DNA from 2 places in the Streptomyces sp. NPDC085596 genome. Region 2 is predicted to be linked to the other one. Evidence: predicted binding sites of a transcription regulator. Region 2 holds the regulator's gene; the other holds the start of a gene.
The links. The regulator HrcA, encoded in region 2, represses chaperone genes, less so after heat shock. The targets are predictions, from matches to a motif close to TTNGCACTCNGNNNNNCNGAGTGCNAA.
Positions count from the first base shown of each region.

Region 1: the regulator HrcA is predicted to act here: its motif matches at 1,668-1,694, upstream of groES (co-chaperone GroES).

Region 1 is NZ_JBITTC010000010.1:200,563-203,967, forward strand. Features, by position in the region: gene ACIGA3_RS26595 (polysaccharide deacetylase family protein) at 1-738, shown strand, start outside; gene ACIGA3_RS26600 (polysaccharide deacetylase family protein) at 735-1,556, shown strand; gene groES (co-chaperone GroES) at 1,841-2,149, shown strand; gene groL (chaperonin GroEL) at 2,268-3,405, shown strand, end outside.
Region 2 is NZ_JBITTC010000001.1:735,566-738,970, forward strand. Features, by position in the region: gene ACIGA3_RS03370 (nitronate monooxygenase) at 1-125, opposite strand, end outside; gene dnaJ (molecular chaperone DnaJ) at 204-1,343, opposite strand; gene hrcA (heat-inducible transcriptional repressor HrcA) at 1,344-2,360, opposite strand; gene ACIGA3_RS03385 (MBL fold metallo-hydrolase) at 2,519-3,241, shown strand; gene ACIGA3_RS03390 (DUF3097 domain-containing protein) at 3,276-3,405, shown strand, end outside.

The DNA.
Region 1 (3,405 bases), on a different contig from region 2:
GCCCGCTTCGCGGAGCAGCGGCGCATGGTGGCAGCGGCCCGTAAGTGGCGGCTCGACCAGGTCCCGCTCACGGCCCCGGCCCCGCCGAAGGTCAAGCCGAGGATCACCGCCCGCGACGGCTTCGAGGTGGACCACCAGGAGGACGAGAACCTGCCCCCGGTCTTCACCACCGTCCCCACCGACAAGAAGATCGTCTTCCTCACGATCGACGACGGCGCCGAGAAAGACCCCCGGTTCCTCTCGATGATGCGCGAGCTGAAGGTCCCGTACACCGCCTTCCTCAGCGACTACCTGGTGAAGGACGACTACGGCTACTTCCGCAAGAGCCAGTCGTACGGCAACACGCTCGACAACCACACCCTGACCCACCCCTATCTGCCCGGCCTTTCCTACGAGCAGCAGCGGCGGGAGATCTGCGGCATGCAGGACATCATGGAGAAGCAGTACGGCAAGCGCCCCGAGGTCCTGCGCCCGCCCTACGGCGACTACAACCAGGACACCCTGCGCGCCGCCAAGTCCTGCGGCATCAAGTACGCGCCGATCTGGAACGAGGAGGTCTTCGTCGACCACTGGGAGTACCGCGAGGACGACAGGCGGCTGCGCCGCGGCGACATCGTCCTCACCCACTTCCGGGGCACCGACGAGTGGGACGGCACGATGGTCGACGACATGCGCCGCTTCCTCGACAAGGTCACCCGCGAGGGATACGCCGTGGCACGCCTGGAGGACTACCTGTGAAGCGCCGGGCGCGGCCGGCCCGCGGCCACCTTACGGCGCGGGCCGTCGCGCTCGCCTCGGCCGTGCTGCTGCTCACCGGCTGCGCCCAGTCGGTCGACCCCATCGAACGCCTCGGCAAGAAGGCCGCGGAGGGCGTCCGCCGCTCGGCCCCGGCCCCCGAACGCGCCTACCGCCGCTGGGGCCTGGCGACCCCGCTCGCCGCCCCGCCCCGCCACCTGGCCCGCCCCCTGGCCACCCGCACGCTCGGCCACGCCGGCGTGGTGGACCGCATCGCCACCACCGACCGCGTCGTCTTCCTCACCTACGACGACGCGGCCGTACACGACCGGAGCCTGACCGGGCTGATCGGCGAACTGCGCCTGCCGGTCACCGTCTTCACGACCCCCGACGGCCTCGGCCCCGGCCGCCCCGCCCGGCTCCTCGCGGCGGGCGTCACCGTCGGCGGCCGCCTCCCGCGCCGCCCGGTCCTGCCCGGACTGTCCCGCGCCCGCCAGCGGGACGAACTGTGCGCCCGCCAGGGCCGCCTCGCCGCCCGCCTGGGCACCCGCCCCCGGCTGCTGCGCCCGCGTGCGGCCGCGTACGACACCACCACCCTGCGCGCGGCCGCCGACTGCGGCATCACCGCCCTCGTCCGCTGGCGCGCCGGGACCACACGGGACGGCCTCGCCTACACCGGCGGCCCCGAGCGCCTGGCCCCCGGCGACATCATCCGCGTCACCCCGGAGCGCGAGGGCGGCCTTGCCGGGCGCACAGCCCGCGTGCTGAGGGAGGTCCAGGAACGGGCCCTGACGGTGGGAAACCTGGAGGACTACCTGTAAGTCCAGCCCGTCCAGCCCGTCCGGCGTTCGAGGACGAGGCGGGGCAAGCGGACCAACAGCACAGTGAAGGCACGCCAAACAGGTACCCGACGCCGACGCGCCGCACGGCAATTGGCACTCCGCTTGACCGAGTGCTAACCCCGGTCATAGTCTCGGCACTGGCACTCGGCACATGAGAGTGCCAACAAAGCGACGGGCAGATCCGGCACCCGCGACGACGGATCGACCTGGTCGCCACCTCAGACAGTCAACCCCGTGAATTCTCAGAAGGGGGAGGTCGGATCGTGACGACCACCAGCTCCAAGGTTGCCATCAAGCCGCTCGAGGACCGCATCGTGGTCCAGCCGCTGGACGCCGAGCAGACCACGGCCTCTGGCCTGGTCATCCCGGACACCGCGAAGGAGAAGCCCCAGGAGGGCGCCGTCCTCGCCGTCGGTCCGGGCCGCTTCGAGAACGGCGAGCGCCTGCCGCTCGACGTCAAGGTCGGCGACATCGTGCTGTACAGCAAGTACGGCGGCACCGAGGTGAAGTACAACGGCGACGAGTACCTCGTCCTCTCGGCCCGCGACGTTCTCGCGGTCATCGAGAAGTAGTTCACCCCGAAGCATCTGCTTCACCACTGCGCCCCTGGTTCCCGCGACCGTTAAAGAAGCCGGGCGTCCAGGGGCGCAGGCACATCCACCCAGATTTTCCGAGAGGGCTCCCGCTGTCATGGCGAAGACACTGAAGTTCGACGAGGACGCCCGTCGCGCCCTTGAGCGCGGCGTCAACAAGCTTGCCGACACGGTGAAGGTGACGATCGGCCCCCGTGGCCGCAACGTCGTCATCGACAAGAAGTTCGGCGCGCCCACCATCACCAACGACGGTGTCACGATCGCCCGTGAGGTCGAGATCGAGGACCCGTTCGAGAACCTCGGCGCCCAGCTGGTGAAGGAGGTGGCGACCAAGACCAACGACATCGCGGGTGACGGCACCACCACCGCCACCGTGCTCGCGCAGGCGCTGGTCCGCGAGGGTCTGAAGAACGTCGCCGCCGGCGCGTCCCCGGCCGCCCTGAAGAAGGGCATCGACGCCGCGGTCAAGGCGATCTCCGAGGAGCTGCTCGCCTCGGCCCGCCCGATCGACGAGAAGTCCGACATCGCCGCCGTCGCCGCGCTGTCCGCCCAGGACCAGCAGGTCGGCGAGCTGATCGCCGAGGCCATGGACAAGGTCGGCAAGGACGGTGTCATCACCGTCGAGGAGTCCAACACCTTCGGTCTGGAGCTGGACTTCACCGAGGGCATGGCCTTCGACAAGGGCTACCTGTCCCCGTACTTCGTCACCGACCAGGAGCGTATGGAGGCCGTCCTCGACGACCCGTACATCCTGATCAACCAGGGCAAGATCTCCTCGATCACCGAGCTGCTCCCGCTGCTCGAGAAGATCATCCAGACCAACGCCTCCCGGCCGCTGCTGATCATCGCCGAGGACGTCGAGGGCGAGGCCCTGTCGACCCTGGTGGTCAACAAGATCCGTGGCACCTTCAACGCCGTCGCGGTGAAGGCCCCCGGCTTCGGCGACCGTCGCAAGGCGATGCTCCAGGACATGGCCGCCCTCACCGGCGCCACGGTCATCTCCGAGGAGGTCGGCCTCAAGCTCGACCAGGCCGGCCTGGACGTGCTCGGTTCCGCCCGCCGCGTGACCGTCACCAAGGACGACACCACCATCGTCGAGGGTGGCGGCGACTCCGCCGACGTGCAGGGCCGCATCGGGCAGATCAAGGCCGAGATCGAGAACACCGACTCCGACTGGGACCGCGAGAAGCTCCAGGAGCGCCTCGCCAAGCTGGCCGGCGGCGTGTGCGTGATCA
Region 2 (3,405 bases):
GCGGCGAGGAAGCCGAGCCCTCCGGCCTCGGAGACGGCGGCGGCCAGTTCCGGTACGGCGACACCGCCCGCCATGGGGGCCTGCACGATCGGATGCACGACGAGATCGGCCAGTGCGGAGGACATGCCCGCATGGTGTCATGTCCGCCTGACAAGTCCGAATCGGGCCGGACGGGGTCGGGGGGCGCCGAACGCCCCCCGACATCAGCGTCCGTTGAACGCGTCCTTCAGCCGGGAGAACAGGCCCTGCTGGCCGGGCTGGAACTGGCCCGTGGGCCGCTCCTCGCCCCGCAGCTTGGACAGCTCCCGCAGCACCCGCTCCTGCTCGGCGTCGAGCTTGGTCGGGGTGGTGACCTCGACGTGCACGATGAGGTCGCCCCGGCCGCCGCCGCGCAGATGCGTGACGCCCCGGGTGTGCAGCGGGATCGACTGGCCGGACTGGGTGCCGGGCCGGATGTCGACCTCCTCCATGCCGTCCAGCGTCTCCAGCGGCACCTTGGTGCCGAGGGCCGCCGCCGTCATCGGGAGGGTGACCGTGCAGTGCAGGTCGTCGCCGCGCCGCTGGAAGGTGGAGTGCGGCAGCTCGTGGATCTCGACGTAGAGATCACCGGCCGGGCCACCGCCGGGGCCGACCTCGCCCTCGCCCGCGAGCTGGATGCGGGTGCCGTTGTCGACACCGGCGGGGATCTTCACGGTCAGGGTGCGCCGGGAGCGGACCCGGCCGTCGCCCGCGCACTCGGGGCACGGGGTCGGGACCACGGTGCCGAAACCCTGGCACTGGGGGCAGGGGCGGGAGGTCATGACCTGGCCCAGGAAGGACCGGGTGACCTGGGAGACCTCGCCCCGGCCGCGGCACATGTCACAGGTCTGCGCGGTGGTGCCGGGGGCCGCGCCCTCGCCGCTGCAGGTGTTGCAGACGACCGCCGTGTCGACCTGGATGTCCTTGGTCGTGCCGAAGGCCGCCTCGTCCAGCTCGACCTCGATCCGGATCATCGCGTCCTGGCCGCGCCGGGTGCGCGAGCGCGGTCCGCGCTGCGACGCCGTACCGAAGAACGCGTCCATGATGTCGGAGAAGTTGCCGAAGCCGCCGGCTCCGAAACCGCCCGCGCCACCGGCGCCGCCGGCCTGCGAGAGGGGGTCGCCGCCGAGGTCGTAGACCTGCTTCTTCTGCGGGTCCGACAGCACCTCGTAGGCGGCGTTGATCTCCTTGAACCGCTCCTGGGTCTTCGGATCGGGATTGACGTCCGGATGCAGCTCGCGCGCGAGCCTGCGGAACGCCTTCTTGATCTCATCCTGCGACGCGTCGCGGCGCACGCCGAGAACGGCGTAGTAATCCGTGGCCACTTACGACTCCGCCAGGATCTGTCCGACGTACCGTGCCACTGCGCGTACCGCTCCCATCGTTCCCGGGTAGTCCATGCGGGTCGGTCCGACCACGCCGAGCTTGGCAACCGCCTCGCCGCCCGAACCGTAGCCGACCGACACGACGGACGTGGAGTTGAGTCCCTCATGAGCGTTCTCGTGCCCGATACGCACGGTCACGCCCGGATCTTTGGCCTCGCCGAGGAGCTTGAGGAGCACGACCTGCTCCTCGAGGGCCTCCAGCACGGGCCGGATCACCAGGGGGAAGTCATGTCCGAAACGGGTGAGATTGGCGGTGCCGCCGATCATCAGCCGTTCCTCGTTCTCTTCGACGAGTGTCTCCAGCAGAGTGGAGAGCACTGTGGAGACCGTACCGCGATCCTCCGCCTCGAAGGCATCGGGGAGGTCCTCGACCAGTCGCGGTACATCGCTGAACCGGCGTCCGGCCACCATGCTGTTGAGGCGCGCGCGCAGATCCGCGAGCGGTGCCTCGCCGAACGGCGCGGGGCAGTCGACCATCCGCTGCTCGACCCGGCCGGTGTCCGTGATCAGTACGAGCATCACGCGGGCGGGGGCGAGTGAGAGCAGTTCCACATGCCGGACCGTGGACCGGGTCAGCGAGGGGTACTGCACGACGGCGACCTGCCGGGTCAGCTGCGCGAGCAGCCGGACCGTGCGGGCCACGACGTCGTCCAGGTCGACGGCGCCCTCCAGGAAGTTCTGGATCGCGCGCCGCTCCGGCGCCGTCATCGGCTTCACGCCGGCGAGCTTGTCGACGAAGAGCCGGTAGCCCTTGTCGGTGGGGATGCGCCCGGCGCTGGTGTGCGGCTGGGCGATGAACCCCTCCTCCTCCAGCGCGGCCATGTCGTTGCGCACGGTGGCCGGGGAGACGCCGAGGCTGTGCCGTTCGGTGAGGGCCTTGGAGCCGACGGGCTCCTCGGTGCCGACGTAGTCCTGCACGATGGCGCGCAGCACCTGCAGCCTGCGTTCGCTCAGCATGCGCACCTCCATCACGTCGACCCACGGCCCTTACGGTGTACCGCCTGGCACTCTGCGTGTGCGAGTGCCAGACTTCCCCGGCCAGTGTACGGCCGCGGGGTGCTCACCGGGCAAGGTCGGTGCCGTCCGCCCGGCTTGTCCACCGTTAGCGTCCGGGTATGACGGTGACTTGGGAAGACCTCGGGTGGGAGCGGCTGGCCGAAGGGGTGGGCCGGTGCCGACTGCCGGGCTGGGACTGCACGGTGGGGCTGGTGGTGGGCGCGGGCACGGCGCTGGTGGTGGACGCGGGGTCGAGCCTGGCCGAGGGGGCGGCGCTGCGGTCGGCGGCGCGGACACTGGCTGGGCGGGATGTGACCCATCTCGCGCTGACCCACCCGCATTTCGATCACGTCCTGGGCGCCCCCGCCTTCGCCGGGGCGGACGTCTACGGCGCGGTCGGGCTGGACGTGGTCTTCGCGCACGAGCGGGAGGCGCTGCGGCTGGACGCGGTCGACCACGGGGTCCCGGCCGGGGAGGCGGAGGCCGCCGCACGCGCCCTGGTCCCGCCCGCGCACGCGGTGTCCGGCGAGTGGACGCTCGACCTCGGCGGCGGCCGCCAGGCGCTGTTGGCCAACGTCGGCCCCGCGCACACCGCCCACGATCTCGCGGTGCTGGTGCCCGGCTCCCCCGAGGTCGTCTTCTGCGGCGACCTGGTCGAGGAGTCCGGCGAACCACAGGCGGGCCCGGACGCGGTGCCGTCCCGCTGGCCGGCCGCACTTGACCGGCTGCTGGCCCTCGGCGGCGAGGACGCACTGTACGTACCCGGTCACGGAGCGGTGGTCGACGCGGCCTTCGTACGGCGCCAACGGGACGCCCTGGCAGCGCGTTTCGGCGTGTCCTGAGTACCGGGCCGCGACTTCTCCTATCGTCATCGGAATGCGCGACTACTCCCCCGACCTGACCGCCCCCTGGAAGAAACCGAAGCCGGTGCCCGAGGTCGCGGCGGAGGCGGGTCTGGTGGTGGAGGAGCCCGGTACGGGGTTCTGCGGGGCGGTGATCCGCTGCG